Regions from separate parts of the Desulfofundulus thermocisternus DSM 10259 genome, predicted to be linked through region 1. Evidence: riboswitches for the same ligand, from Rfam matches in the RefSeq annotation. Region 1 holds a riboswitch; each other region holds the start of a gene.
The links. Region 1 has a riboswitch for cobalamin ahead of cobU (bifunctional adenosylcobinamide kinase/adenosylcobinamide-phosphate guanylyltransferase). Riboswitches for the same ligand answer to the same signal wherever they lie in the genome.

Region 1 (4,688 bases):
GGCGGGCCGAAGCCCAGCCCAGATCCCTGTATTTCTCGTTTCTGTACCCCACCATGGAATCAAGAGTATTCACCGCCCGGTAGGCCATGGCCAGGGGAGCCCCGCCAATAAGAGCGTAAAAAAGGGGGGATACAAAACCATCAACAATGTTTTCTGCCACCGTTTCTACCGTAGCCCTGGTAATTCCCCGTCCATCCAGCGCCCGGGTATCCCTGCCGACAATAAGGCTTACCTTTCGGCGAGCCAGTTCGAGGTCACCCCGGGACAGCGGGATGAGAACATCCCGGGCAGCCCCGGCCAAACCCCTGACGGCAAAGGTGGTGGCAATAAGCCATATTTCTACTCCCAGGGCCAGCCACGGGTGTACAAGTTCAGCCAGGCGAATCAGGAAATTGGTAACCAGATAACTTAACCCCACCACTGTGGCTGCCAGGAAGACCCCAGCCAACCGGAGGGCGGAGGGATTCCTGGCAACAAGGCGAAAAAATTTTTCCAGGGCGGCAATTAATTTGCCGATGTAAATAACCGGGTGGGGAAACCAGGGGGGATCCCCTACCAGCAAGTCCAAAACATAGGCTGCAATTACCACCGACATACCCTCCGGCCCGGTTTATCCAGGCCTACCTCCCCCTTCTATAATCTGTGGGAGACTGCTTTACACTGCTCCAGCCAGGGCTCTTCCTTTTTTGGGTCCCGGCAAACCGAGGAGACGGTAAATCCTGCCCATATCCAGACTTCCCCTTACAACAGCGGCCAGCCGGTCATAATCCCGTTCCCGCTGTTCCAGATGACCAACCCCTCCTTTTTCCAGGGGAGCCAGTCCCTTTTTAACCCTCAGGGCGTTCAAAAGATGCCTGCGAAAAACGTCGTTGTCAAACAGGCCGTGGATATAGGTGCCCCAAACCAGACCTTCCTTATCCTGCGCCCCGTCCGGACAATCTACCATTTCTCCCGACCGCCGGAATATGCGGAAGGCCGGTACGGCATCGCTCCCCAGCACGGTACGCCCCATATGGATCTCGTAACCCACTAACCTTTGACCCCGGGAATCCGCCAAAAGAGGCCCGCCGCCGGCCACTGTCGCCTCTACCTGGGTTGTTACCTTTTCCGGCTCAAAAGTGGTGCTAATATCCAGCAACCCCAACCCTTCTATTCTGGGAATGCTGGACTCGGTTTGATAGGGATCGGCCAGTTCTTTGCCCAGCATCTGGAATCCACCGCAAATACCAATTACCGGCACTCCCTCCCGGGCCAGACGGCAAATTTCACCGGCCAGGCCCCAGCGTCTTATGGTAACGAGATCTTCAATGGTATTTTTACTTCCGGGAATTATGATTAAATCGGGCCGTCCCAGGGAACTTCCCCTGCCAATATAGCGCAAGTTCACATCCGGTTCATTTTCCAGGGGATCGAAATCGGTAAAATTAGAAATATGGGGCAGGTGGATAACAGCAATATCTATATCCCTCCGGGTAGAAGACCGGCTTTTACGCAGACTTTCCTCGGATACCGTATCTTCCTCCTGCACCCGAAAGCCTTCAAAATAGGGAACCACCCCTATCACCGGTACACCCGTCTTTGCTTCCAGAAAATCAACCGCCGGCTGGAATAGCTTTAAATCACCGCGAAATTTATTAATAATAATCCCGGCTACCCGCTGCCGGTCCTCTTCCGGAAGCAATTCCAGGGTACCAACCACAGCCGCCAGGGCGCCTCCCTTATCTATATCGGTAGCCAGCAGTACAGGAGCTTCAGCCATCCGGGCCACGCGCATGTTTACAATTTCCGTTGCTTGAAGGTTAACTTCAGCCGGGCTCCCGGCGCCCTCTATGGCCACAATTTCGTAACGCCGGCGCAAACGGTCCAGCGCCTGGCAGATAACGTCCCACGCTTTTTGAGCGTAGTTATTGTGATACTCCCGGGCGGAAAGATTTCCCACCGGCCGGCCCAGTACAATTACCTGAGAGGACGCCTGCCCCGTAGGCTTAAGTAAAATAGGATTCATGTCCACATGGGGCTCAATCCCGGCAGCCTCGGCCTGCACTACCTGAGCCCGGCCCATTTCACCTCCGTCCCGGGTTACAAAAGAGTTCAAGGCCATGTTCTGGGATTTAAAAGGGGCCACACGATAACCGTCCTGATAGAAGATGCGGCACAGGGCAGCCACCAGAACACTTTTACCCACGTGGGACGCGGTTCCCTGTACCATAATTGTCCTGGCCTGCATACGTAGATTACCTCCTTCCTTTAAACACGCGGGACTTGATCTCCACGGGTAAACCGGCCACCACCAGATACACTTCTTCTGCCTCCCGGGCCAGGAGCTGATTTACCCGCCCCGCCAGATCGCGAAATGTCCGGCCCAGAGCATTGTCCGGGACAAGGCCCAGCCCGACCTCATTGGCCACCATTATCACCCTGGCCGGGGAAGCCACCGCCGTCCTGGCCAGCTGGCGGGCTTCTTCTAAAATATAGCTCTCCCTGTCATCCAGCGCACCACCAGAGCAGGGCAGGTTTTCATCCAGCAGAAGATTGGTCAACCACATGGTAACGCAATCAATTAAAAAGGCATCTGCATCGTTTTCATACTGCCTGATTACTTTTTCCAGGCAGCGGGTTTCTTCTACGGTAACCCAGCTGGCAGGGCGGCGGAGCCGGTGAATGTGAATCCGCCGGGCCATTTCCTCATCAAGGGCAGACGCAGTAGCTACATAAACAACCCTTGAACCACAAGAAGCAGCCAGCTCTTCGGCAAAACTGCTTTTGCCACTTCTGGCACCACCAATTACAAATACCAGAGCCATATCCACACCCCTCAAAATAAAAACCCCAGCCTTTGAAAGACCGGGGAAACTTGTGCCAGGCCAGTCCCTAACCCTGAAAGCCATTGCCCCTTTCTCGCGAAGGGGCCAACAGCACCCGCAGGCAGGTATCCTGGCTCCCGGATCATTGCCTGCCCTGCGCCTTCCCTGGCGGTGGCATTGCAGGGCTACTCCCCGGTTACAGTGGCGGAGACCGCTCAGGTTTTTCACCTGATTCCCTATTCTCCCCTACGGGGCACCTGCAGGTTAAAAACTTTTTTAAATTTTTCCTTACTTGCTTTATTCGACAGAGTAACTTCAAAATCCTTTTACATCCTGATAATTCCTGTTAAATTTCTGTTACCACCAGCATCTAATGCCTGTCTTCCCCCAGGTATTCTTTCACCCGCTGAACCAGTTCTTCAATCAAATGGGGAAGAGGCTCAGCCCGCAGGCCCACCAGCTCTACGGAACCGCGGACCAGGGGTAACAGGATTTTTTTGGCCGGGCTCGCGGCAATGGCCGTGGCCATGGACGGTGTCAGCTCCCCCATCATGGCATGGGGGAAAAGAATACTCACCGGGCCTACGATCAGATCTACCCGGGGTGCATTGAAAATTACTGCATTCTCTCCAGTGGCCCCCTCGTTGGCACCGGCGCGAAGCATCATTGAAGTAGCCAGAGCATTGGTACCCAGCGCCAGGATCTCCACGTCTTCAGGCAGCTCCCGGCGCAGCCTCTCCATAATATGCTTTCCAATGCCACCCCCCTGCCCGTCCACCACAGCAATACGCATGTTCTTCGCTCCCATATCCAAAATTAAAATTTAATACAGGCATTTGTTTCATAAATCAGCTCCCGGGATGACGGGACATATAATCTTTTAATCTCGACTCCAGTTCGAGAATCTGGATATTTTTTCGCAATAAAGATCGCGCATACCGGTAATTGGCCCGGTGCAGGCGCTTATTCTCTCTTTCCAGCCGGGCCAGGAAGGCGGACTTTTCCCTTTCCATCCGCTCAATTAAATTCATCAAGACCCGGCGGCTTAAGCGGAGCTGCTCCACCTTTTCTTCTAATTCCTGGATTCTCCTTTGCATTTCAAGCACATCCATTGATCCACCACCCCAGGCAGCAGGTCTGATTTTAGTATATGCTACCCCTGGTGGCAATAGACGAAAGGCTACCGGAAAGTAAATGCGCTACCAATACGCTCCACAGCCTCAGCCAGCACTTCCTCCTCCTGGACCAGCGCCATCCGTACATATCCTTCTCCTCTGGAACCAAAAGCCAGCCCCGGAATAACCAGCACCCCTGCACGCTCCAGCAATTCCAGCGCAAACTGCCGTGAAGACGTATAACCGCCGGGCAGGGGAGCCCAGACAAACATGGAAGCATTGGGTTTGGGCATATGCCAGCCATACCGGGCCAGCCCGTCCACCAGTACGTCTCGCCGACGCTGGTAAGTACGGGCTGTCTCTTCTACACAATCCTGGGGACCTTCAAGGGCTGCTATGCCTGCTTCCTGGACCACCCTGAACACACCATAATCTATATTGGACTTAAGGCGAGACAGGGCTGCCAGCACATCCCGGTTTCCCACGGCAAAACCTATGCGGCAACCGGCCATATTATAGGTTTTGGAAAGAGAATAAAACTCCACACCAACTTCCTTTGCACCGGGTACTTCTAAAAAACTCATGGGCTTAAAGCCATCATAAGCCAGCTCGGCATAAGCAATGTCGTGACATACCAGAATGTCGTACCGGCGAGCAAATTCAACTACCCGTTCAAAAAAATTACGGTTGGCCGAAACGGCTACAGGGTTATTGGGGTAGTTAAGCCACATCAGCCTGGCCTTTACAGCCACTTCTTCGGGTATGGAGG
Region 2 (4,688 bases), on a different contig from region 1:
ACCCTGATCAAAAATACAGCCAGCAGGGCGGCAACTCCGGCCAGGGTGGCCGTGCTCCAGAACATGAGGGGCAGGCCGTAATTCATTAAAAGGCCAAAAAGGGGGGGACCCAGGGCTACACCCAGAAATCGCACTCCACCGTAAAGGGAAGTAACCAGGCCACGCCTTTGCGCAGCTGTAGAGCTGGTGATAATGGTATTGAGGCAGGGGAGGGCCAGCCCGGTCCCGATGCCGGCCAGGGAAATTGCGATGAAAAAAAGGTAAGTGGTACGGTAAAAGCCCATCATGGTCAGGGCACCGCTGATCAGGGCCAGACCTGTTACCACCAGCCATTTCATTAAGGCCAGGCGCTTTTTGATAAGCCGGCCGGTGAGATAAGATGTTGAGCTCATAAACAGCACCGGGACGGCCAGGGCCATGCCCTTGCGTACACCATTCAGCCGGAATACTGTTTCCAGGTGTTCGGAGAGGAAAAATAGTACGCCGAAAAGGGTCAGCAGTGCCACTGCCCCGCCCAGGAAAGAGGTGAGCAGCATGGCCGATTTTTTCTCAAAGACCCTGGCAATGGATTTCAGGTATTCCCGTACGCTTTGTGCCTGCCGGTTTTGTTCCGGTTCACTGACCAGGAAATATACGCCCAGAACCACCGGTATTATTACCAGGGGAAAAAAAAGAAACGTAGCATACCAGGTAATCAGGCCAAGCAGGGCACCCAGTACGGGGCTCACCACTTTACCCAGGCCGTTGGCTGCTTCGATGATACCCAGGGCCGTGGCCCGCTGTTTACCCGTGTAAAGATCTCCGGTAAGGGCCATGGCAATGGGAGCGGTTCCCGCCGCTCCCATGCCCTGCAAAATACGACCGGCGAGAATGGCCTGGTAAACCATGCTTTTCAGGAAAATTGCTGCCAGCCCGGCCAGTATACCGCCCAGTCCGTAAAGGATGAGTGCCGGTACAATTACTTTTTTGCGGCCAAAACGGTCCGAGAGGAAACCGGCCAGCGGGATGATAATCCCGGCAGGAACAGAAAAGAGGGTGATCAGCAGGCTGACTTTAAATTGGGTGAGGTGCAACGCCTCCTTGATGGCAGGCAGCACCGGGATGATCATGGAATTGCCCAGAACCATAATAAAGGGCACCCCGCTCAAGGCAGCCAGCACCAGGGTGCTTTTTTGCTGTTTCATTGAGTTTCCCCGTCCTTTCGCCAAAAGTTTTCCCTGCCTTTAACCCCGCCTATGCATTTATGAATGCTGCAGGGCATAAGAAATTTTAGTAAAAACCGGCAGGAGGGATTTTATGTTCATATTCCTGGACCGCATCGTCTTGAGCATGGCCCTTTTAAGATTGCTTTCCTCATCCATTGAATTCAGCGCTGCCATGCTAATGCTGTACTTTAACCGGGTGGAAACAGCCTTAAAAATAAATAGCCTGCTGGCCCTGGTAGGACCCACAATTCTGCTTACAACCACCAGCCTGGGTCTTGCCGGCCTGGCCGGTAAAGTTTCTCTTTCTTCCATGGCTATAATCCTGCTGGGAGTTGCTCTGATTTTTATTGGTATTAACCGGATGTAGCTGGAAATACTCCCGGGCCAGGGCCGTGAAATTTGGGCAGGAGCCCATGAACATTCAACGCCACCGGCAACGGGTAAAAAACCGGTACGGGGGGAATCAGATTATATATGGACAACTTGTCAGAAATATGTTATTATTTCAGGCAAGTGGAATAAATAACTGCTGTTTTGGAGAATAAGTATTCGGCCGTATCCGGGTTTTCCTGCCAGCCGGCAGGGGTAAAAGGGAACCAGGTGAGAATCCTGGACGGTGGGGCCACTGTATTTGGGTAGCAGCTTTCCACTGGGCCACTGGTTCAGCATGCAGCGAGGAGAGAGCCGGTTCCTGCTGGAAGGAATCGGAGGTAAAAGCAAGCTGGGTGCCGGGCTGGGAAGGCGGAAAGCGGGCGATGACCCATGAGTCAGGAGACCTGCCCGGGTGCGCGGTACGGGGAGCCTCCCAGGAAACAGGGGCGTGTGCCGGTATCAACTGCCGTTTTTATCGGTAGATTGCCAGCCTTTATTTATCAACCCCGGTTTTCCCTGGTGGGCCGGGGTTAAGTTATTTGTTTCTGAATGTACACTTTAAACAACTGCATAGTGGAACAGGTGCTTTCACCTTGAGGGGTGAAAGTGAAAAGGGAAGCCGGTGCAAATCCGGCGCGGTCCCGCCACTGTGAGGGGGAGGGACTCCACATAAGGTCACTGTCCAGCACCCGGCCGGGTGCTTTACGGCCCGGGAAAGGGTCTGGTTGCCGGTGGATGAAATGACCGGGAGACCCGCTACGGGCTGGGTGCCGGATGGGAAGGCGTGGAGTACCCATTGATCCCGAGCCAGGAGACCTGCCTGTTCCCCAGAACCAGACCTGCCTACGCGGATAGGGGGTGGTTTGACATGTCCTGGCTGCTGGAGCCGGGAAATGGATCCTCCATCTGATGTAGATGGGGGATTTTTTATCGGTAGAGAAACGTTTAAACAAATGCCGGTATATGGTACCGTGGTGAATCCAGCAACAGGTTATTAAATCTATCCAGTACCTTGAGCAGTAAGGAATCTGTCGGAAGGCGGCGGTGAATAGTTATGCTTACAATTTTAGGCGGCCTGCTGACAGCCACCATCATTCTCAGCGTTAAAACAGGTCTGATCCTGGGCACTTCCTGGCTGGGCCGGAGGGGATTGTTACTGGTGTCTTTTCTGTTTGGTACTGTCCTTTACGGGCTGATCCTGGTTTTTAATGTCTATCGGCAGGCGCTGGTAGCCTTTCTGGACCGGTATACCTTTGCCGGCGCCCTGCTGGCAGCTGCTTTCTTCATTTACCTTGGCTTGCAGGAGGCAGGGGAGCAAAGGGCAGGGCGGGGTGTTTATCCTTCCTGTACCCCGGGTGGTTACCTCTTCCCTTTCCGTGGCCTGTCTCGCCTTAAGTACGCCCTGGGCTTTTTACCCTGCCCTTTATGCCTGGCAGCTCTGGCCTTATCCGTTATTCTGGCCGGTTCTATGCTGGGCACCGGGCTTTTACGCCTGGGATTATATGTGGCGGTACTGTTTTGTGTGCTTGTTTTATCCAGCAGCATTCTTGTACGCAGGGTAATTATCTTGCGCAATCTCAATCCTGAAGCTTTTTTTAACCCCCTCTTGCTTTTTACCGGGCTGGCAACCCTGATTTCCGCCCTTTTTATACCCAACTTTGTCCAGGCCATGGCCATGCCCATGGCGGCCATAAAAATTGAATCACCCCGCTGGCTGGCGGCGGTGTTAGCGGGGTTGGTGGTCTTAAGCCTGGCGGGTTATTTTCGCTATCAGATCAATTTTTTAAAGGAACGTGATGATTGATGACCATTCCTGGTTCCGAATATTTAACCAAAATTTTGCATGCCGCATCCCAGAGCCTGCTAATTCCCGATATTGTGGGTCTGCTCTTCTTTCTCGTTTTTGCCTTCATGGAACTGGGTAGTTTTGTGGCTGAAATGAGGAGAAGAAAAGTTATTCAGCCAGTCAACCTGCTGGAAGTAATTCATGACGTGGGAGGGGTTTCCCTCTGGCAGATGCGCAACCTGCAGCAGGTGCTTGATAGCAGTGCTTTAAATCCGCGCCAAAAAAAGCTGGTATCGGATCTTTTGGCAAAACCCGGACTGTCCCCTGAGGTCAGGAGGCTGGTGGCTCAGGACATACTGGACCGTGAAGAATTCCGGTTTAAACAAACACTGGACAAAACGGATTTACTGGCCAAACTCAGCCCGGTTTTCGGGTTGATGGGCACTCTTATCCCCCTTGGTCCCGGGCTGGCTGCTCTGGGGCAGGGTGATGTGCGGGGATTGTCCGAAGCAGTGATCATTGCTTTTGATACCACGGTAGTGGGTGTGGCTGCCGGAGCGGTGGGTGCTCTTATTTCCAGGGTGCGGCGCCGCTGGTACGAGCAGGATTTACGGTATCTGGAGTTGCTGCTGGAACTGGTGGTGGGGGGTGAGGGCCGTGCTGTTCAGGAGACAGAGGCGGGAGCGGTTGTCCGCAGAAGAAGTTGATCCCCTGGGCGGTCTGGCCAATCTGATTGATGTGATGCTGGTTTTTTGCTGCGGTTTGATGGTAGCCCTGGTTCTTTCCTGGAACCTGCAGAACATTATCTTTGCTAAAGTAAAGCCCGAGGAAAAACAGCGACTCATGCAAAGCATTCAGCGGGTGATTAATGTGGAACGGGGTAAAGAATTAAAGGAAATACCCGGGATAGAACAGGGGGGCGGTTCCGGTTACCAGGAGATGGGTACGGTTTACCAGGACCCGAAGACCGGGAAGTTGATCATGATTGAAAAGAACAGCCAATAAGTGAGGTGGCAGTGGATCAATGCCCACAGGTAAAGCAAAATGGCAAAAACACCCGACCTTGCTATCCCTGAGCCTGATAGTCCTGATTATTGTTTTCTTAATAAGTGCTTCCGGGGCTGCAGCAAATGAAAATGCACGTACTAAGGTGGTCATGCTTTTGGGCAGTGAGGGGTTTCTGGTACCCCTGGTGGATGCTTACGGCCAGCTGCAGAACTATCCTGTTGAGCTGAAGTTATTTAGCTCCAACGACCTGAAGAGCGAAGAAAAAATCCAGCAGCTGATGCAATCGTTGCAGGATGCAGATGTATTCTTGATGGAAA
Region 3 (4,688 bases), on a different contig from region 1:
CCACGAAAAAGCAACCCCCTTTCGATGAGGAAAACATTGCCTTCGTGGCTTTTACCGTTCGAGTTTTTAACTGTTTAGATAGCCTTTGTTAGATTGCCTTTCTTAAAAACCCAACGACTTCGGTCGTCTTACTGGCAAAAATATTCTTTCATTAGTTTCATAATACTACATTGTGTAAAAAATTCCTGCAAAAAAGGCAAAACAAAAATTTTAACTAAAAAGTTTTAATGCAGGCAATTCATATATGAGCATAAGTATTCTCCTATTTAACAAAATCCAGATAGACTTTCCTTAACAGGCAATCTCTGCCTTACAGGCACGGTCCACCCGGCCGGTATACGCATAAGCACGGGCCGGGCAACCGCCGCCGCATAAGAATCTATCCGGACAGTTCCGGCAACCGGCCACTCTTTCCACGGTACGTCCCGGGAGCGGCGTTCCACGGCCAGGTTCTGCAGTCCCCTGACCACGTCCGGGGTTGTTAGCAGTCAACCAAAATTATTGGTTATCCTAGGCAAAAGTAAAAAAATTTTTAACAACAGTTTGACAGCGGTAAGTTTGCCGTGCTAAAGTTTTACTCGAAAGGCAAGCGTCCTATATGGTCGCTGGCGGGGGCCAGCCGTTCCGTTCCCGGGGAGCCTCCCTCTGGGAGCCGATGAACCTGTACCACACAGTGCAAGGAAAGTCTAGTCTTGCCTAAAGTTTGTAATGTGTCAGGAGGAGGTCATAATCCACTTCTTCCAGGAACTTCTTCTGCCTGGTTTCCTTCGGGTTTAAAAGCATAATGTTGATCCTGTCCTCATTGACAGGAGACACTATCCGCACGCGCCTTTCAGAGTACCGGGAATAACTGTAAATTAAGCTGCCGCCCAGAGCACAAAAAGAGCCACTGGACCCCCACTGGTTGGCCACCACCAGGTGCATTTGTTCGGCTATCCTGGCTTCCCAGATAAACTGGCTTTTTTCATCATTCCAGAGGGCGGGAACGCAGAGCACATCCACGCCCTGCTTGGCCAGGCTCTCCAGGCTTTCCGGAAAAAACAGGTCATACCCCAGTAAAATGCCCACCCTGCCAAAGGGGAGGTCAAAAAAGCAAAAATCTTCCTGTCCGGGGCGAGCCCATTCCCTGTCGGAGGGACTTAAGTGTATCTTTCTGTATTTTCCCAGCAATCCCGCCGGACCGATCAACACGGCAGTGTTAAACAGTTGACCGTCTTCCCTTTCCAACACCCCCATCACCACATACAGGTCCAGCTTTTCTGCCTTTCGGACAACCTCCACGGTAACAGGGCCGGGAACCGGTTCGGCCAGTTCTCCTGCCTGTGACGGTTGAGATATGGCCCCTGTTACAGCAAGTTCCGGAAAAACAACCAGGTCGAGCTTCATACCCCTGCGGGCAGCCAGGTCTGCAGCCTGGTCCAGTAATGATAAAATGCGCCGGGTATTTCTCACCGGCTCTTTAGCCTGTGGAGCAAACTGAACAGTGGCTACGGCAAATTCCTTTCCTGCGGGCAACCCCAGCAGCGCCTCCGGTTCAAATTGGGAAAAGGTATCCAGCGTTATACCGGCATAAAATTCCGGCCGCCTGTCGCCCAGGAGGACACCGGCCCCGGGGGTAAAAATTTTTCCGTTTTTTAAAGGCAACGTGCCATAAAGGATGGTGTCATGCGCAGACTGTACTTCCTTTAAAACGCTGCCGTCGGGGCCAATGATAAACGATTGTGAGGCATTACAGTTCATTGTCTTATCCTGACCCGTACGGTTACAGGCCAGTACATAAACTCCGTTTTCCAGAGCCCGGGCACGCCAGAAAACTTCCGGCGGGTAGTGATGGGGCGGCCAGTTGGCCGGGATCAGTAGCACCCGGACACCTTTCAGGGCAGCCATTCGCGCCGCCTTGTACCAGTATGTATCGGCACAGATGAGCACACCCACTCTACCAAAGCAGGTTTCTGCCACCAGCACGGGCAGGTTACCCCTGGCCGCCCAGAGATTTTCCTTAAACGCAGGGGCCAGCTTTCGATGCTCACCCATTACCCGGCCGTCGGGGCCTATGAGCACTGCGGTGTTATAATAAATACCCGATTTTAAATCCACTTCCGGCAGCCCCAGGCAGATATAGACCCCGTACCGGCGGGCCAGGGCACCGAACAATTCCGTGGTCGGGCCGGGAACGGTCTCCACAAAGAGGGAAATGTCCCTTCTGCTTTCAAAGGCATAACCCGTGGTGGCCAGCTCGGGATTTACAATGATCCGGGCACCACCGGCAGCAGCCTCTTCATTTAAGGCCAGCAACCGCCGCAGGTTATGTTCCTTATCTTTCCACTTGATGGCCGCATGGATTAAAGCTACCCTGACTTCTTCCGGCATATTTAACACCTCATCAAGAAACTTTTTTCCCACCCGGAAATTTCCGCCCGTCCGGCCAGATACAATGCCGGGGTTCCTTCTGGCAATTAAAAACGGGCAATCAAAAACCCCCGCTACGCATAAAGCGGGGGCATGGAAAATCAGACCTACCACCTCCCTATCCGCGTAGGCAGCATGGTGAAAAAACGGGGCAGGTCTCCTGGCTCGGGTTCATCGGAACTCCACGTCTTCCCATCCAGCACTCAGCCATGTTATGGTTCCCTTCGCCGTAACCTTATCGTAGCAGTAACCAATTTCTATCAAAGCTGAAAACAAGCTTACTGAGTGCTGGACAGTGACATTATGTGGGTCCCTTCCCCCTCACAGTGGCGGGACCGCGCCGGATTTGCACCGGCTTCCCTTTTCAGCCTGCCCCCATCAGGGAAGCAGGACACCCCGTTACGCATTATTTCAGTTCTAAAAAGGATGATATAAAGACCCGTAACCCAGCCCGTCGCATTAACAACGGTCCACCGAAATCAAGTTTCTACGAAGAAAATCCATTTCTTTGAGCCGTTACCTTTTTCCAGAAACCGCTATCGTTAAGCAGACGGAAGCCGGATTGGATGCCCTGGGCTTTTGAAGATTTCCCCTTTCCCATAAAAAGAGAACTATCCGGTTCTCTTTTGAACGTCAGCTATGCGTAATCATGAGTTCCCTTGACTACCTTTACCCCAAACTTTTCCGTAATCTTTTTGGCAAGCTCGTCCACATCCCTGTAGGGACAGGCCGGCCAGGCGTTAACCATACAGGTGGAAAGGTGGATAACATCAAAATCTACATTCTTCTTAACACAACCGATGTTTGGAATCAATGATCTCCCTGGACATTCACAGGTCAGGAAACCCACCACATTCACAGAATCATAATCCTTAAAGTTTCCTTCCCGGTCCCGGGCGGCTTTAAAACACTTCCACTCGCCGGGACAGCCATAACCCTGGGATACGTAGGAACCACAACTTACAATGAGTACATTCACCTTCCAAATCACTCCTTTTTTGGTTTTGTTATAACATACCACTTATCATATGTCAATTAATTGCTTCATCACTTGTCAATAAAACCTTCCAAACGGGTTCACCGTACACCAAAAAGGCTCAGCGTGGCGCTGTACACCTTTTTGTCGTACTCGTCTTCCCGGCCCAGGGTTTTGTCGGCAACCCGGGTGTAAAAAAGCCAGTGCCCGGGATTGCTCAAGATAAACTTCACCCGTCCTGCATCATCAGTTTTTGCGCTTAGCCCCCAGTCATCTTCTTCCCGCAGGCTCCAGGTCGCCTTCACTTCTGTCCCCGGTAAAGGCCGGCCGCGGTAAAGAACTTCCAGAATTACTTCGTCCCCCACCCGGTAAGCACCGGGGGTAAGAATCAGTTCGAGGTCGTGGGCCAGGTTGATGATTTCCGGTGGCTGCACCACCGGGCCGCAGGTGGCACAGAAATGCCCCACCTGCACGTATGTCCTGGCATACTGGTAGTAGTAGCCCACTTCCCGGGCATCCGGGTAGTCTTTACGCGTCCCCCGGCGGTAAAAACCGTCCGCGGTAACCGCCACCGGCCCGACGTCGTTCTCCACCGTCACGGGCCAGAACCCATCCCGGTCGGGCGTAAACGCCACCAGGTGAAACCGGTCATCTCCCGCTTCTACCTTTAAGGAAAGCTTTGCTCCACCGGGGATCAGCACCCAGGCCGCCAGCCGCGCCGGGTCCGCCAGGCCATCGGGACGCATGGCGTGCCCGTAAAAAATCCGGCACCGGGTTTCATGTCCTTCGTGACCATGACTTCCCTCGGGCAGAACCCAAATTTCGTGACCCTGCACTACCTTCAACATGAAGAACTCCTCCCCTGGTTTAAGTGGTATACTTTTAATGAGAGGACCAATTTGCTAACATTCCTTAATTTTAAAAACGCTCGCCCTGGAGGTGATTTAATGTCCTCCATCCCTGAGCACCTCAAGTTCACCTACGAAGATTACCTGCTTTTGCCTGAAGACAGGCGGTATGAAATTATCGGAGGCGATCTTTTCATGACTCCTTCCCCCAAGCGGGCGCATCAGAAGATAAGTTTAAACCTGGCTACCATTTTATGGTCATTCGCCAAAGCCCACGGCCTGGGAGAAGTTTACGAGGCGCCATTTGATGTGCTTTTCAGCCGCCACGATGTGGTACAGCCGGATGTGCTCTTCGTGAGCCGCGAGAACCTTTCGATTGTGGGGGAAAACAACATTCAAGGGGCACCCGACCTGATCATCGAGATTTTATCGCCTTCTACTGCCGAAAGAGACCT

Region 2: another riboswitch for cobalamin. It lies ahead of BR83_RS0108335 (DUF2162 domain-containing protein); the one in region 1 lies ahead of cobU (bifunctional adenosylcobinamide kinase/adenosylcobinamide-phosphate guanylyltransferase).
Region 3: another riboswitch for cobalamin. It lies ahead of BR83_RS0108485 (carbon-nitrogen hydrolase family protein); the one in region 1 lies ahead of cobU (bifunctional adenosylcobinamide kinase/adenosylcobinamide-phosphate guanylyltransferase).

Annotation. Positions count from the first base shown of each region.
Region 1 is NZ_JMLG01000001.1:54,784-59,471, forward strand. Features, by position in the region: gene cbiB (adenosylcobinamide-phosphate synthase CbiB) at 1-595, opposite strand, end outside; gene BR83_RS0100300 (cobyric acid synthase) at 656-2,227, opposite strand; gene cobU (bifunctional adenosylcobinamide kinase/adenosylcobinamide-phosphate guanylyltransferase) at 2,235-2,804, opposite strand; cobalamin riboswitch at 2,908-3,080, opposite strand; gene BR83_RS0100310 (DUF3842 family protein) at 3,175-3,597, opposite strand; gene BR83_RS0100315 (hypothetical protein) at 3,653-3,916, opposite strand; gene BR83_RS0100320 (LL-diaminopimelate aminotransferase) at 3,985-4,688, opposite strand, start outside.
Region 2 is NZ_JMLG01000008.1:44,216-48,903, forward strand. Features, by position in the region: gene BR83_RS0108315 (MFS transporter) at 1-1,184, opposite strand, end outside; gene BR83_RS0108320 (YqhV family protein) at 1,297-1,572, shown strand; cobalamin riboswitch at 1,750-2,003, shown strand; cobalamin riboswitch at 2,141-2,415, shown strand; gene BR83_RS0108335 (DUF2162 domain-containing protein) at 2,632-3,381, shown strand; gene BR83_RS15410 (MotA/TolQ/ExbB proton channel family protein) at 3,381-4,070, shown strand; gene BR83_RS0108345 (DUF2149 domain-containing protein) at 4,021-4,368, shown strand; gene BR83_RS0108350 (cobaltochelatase subunit CobN) at 4,388-4,688, shown strand, end outside.
Region 3 is NZ_JMLG01000008.1:83,437-88,124, reverse strand. Features, by position in the region: gene BR83_RS0108485 (carbon-nitrogen hydrolase family protein) at 697-2,403, opposite strand; cobalamin riboswitch at 2,543-2,823, opposite strand; gene BR83_RS0108480 (CGGC domain-containing protein) at 3,047-3,388, opposite strand; gene BR83_RS0108475 (DUF4198 domain-containing protein) at 3,487-4,233, opposite strand; gene BR83_RS0108470 (Uma2 family endonuclease) at 4,333-4,688, shown strand, end outside.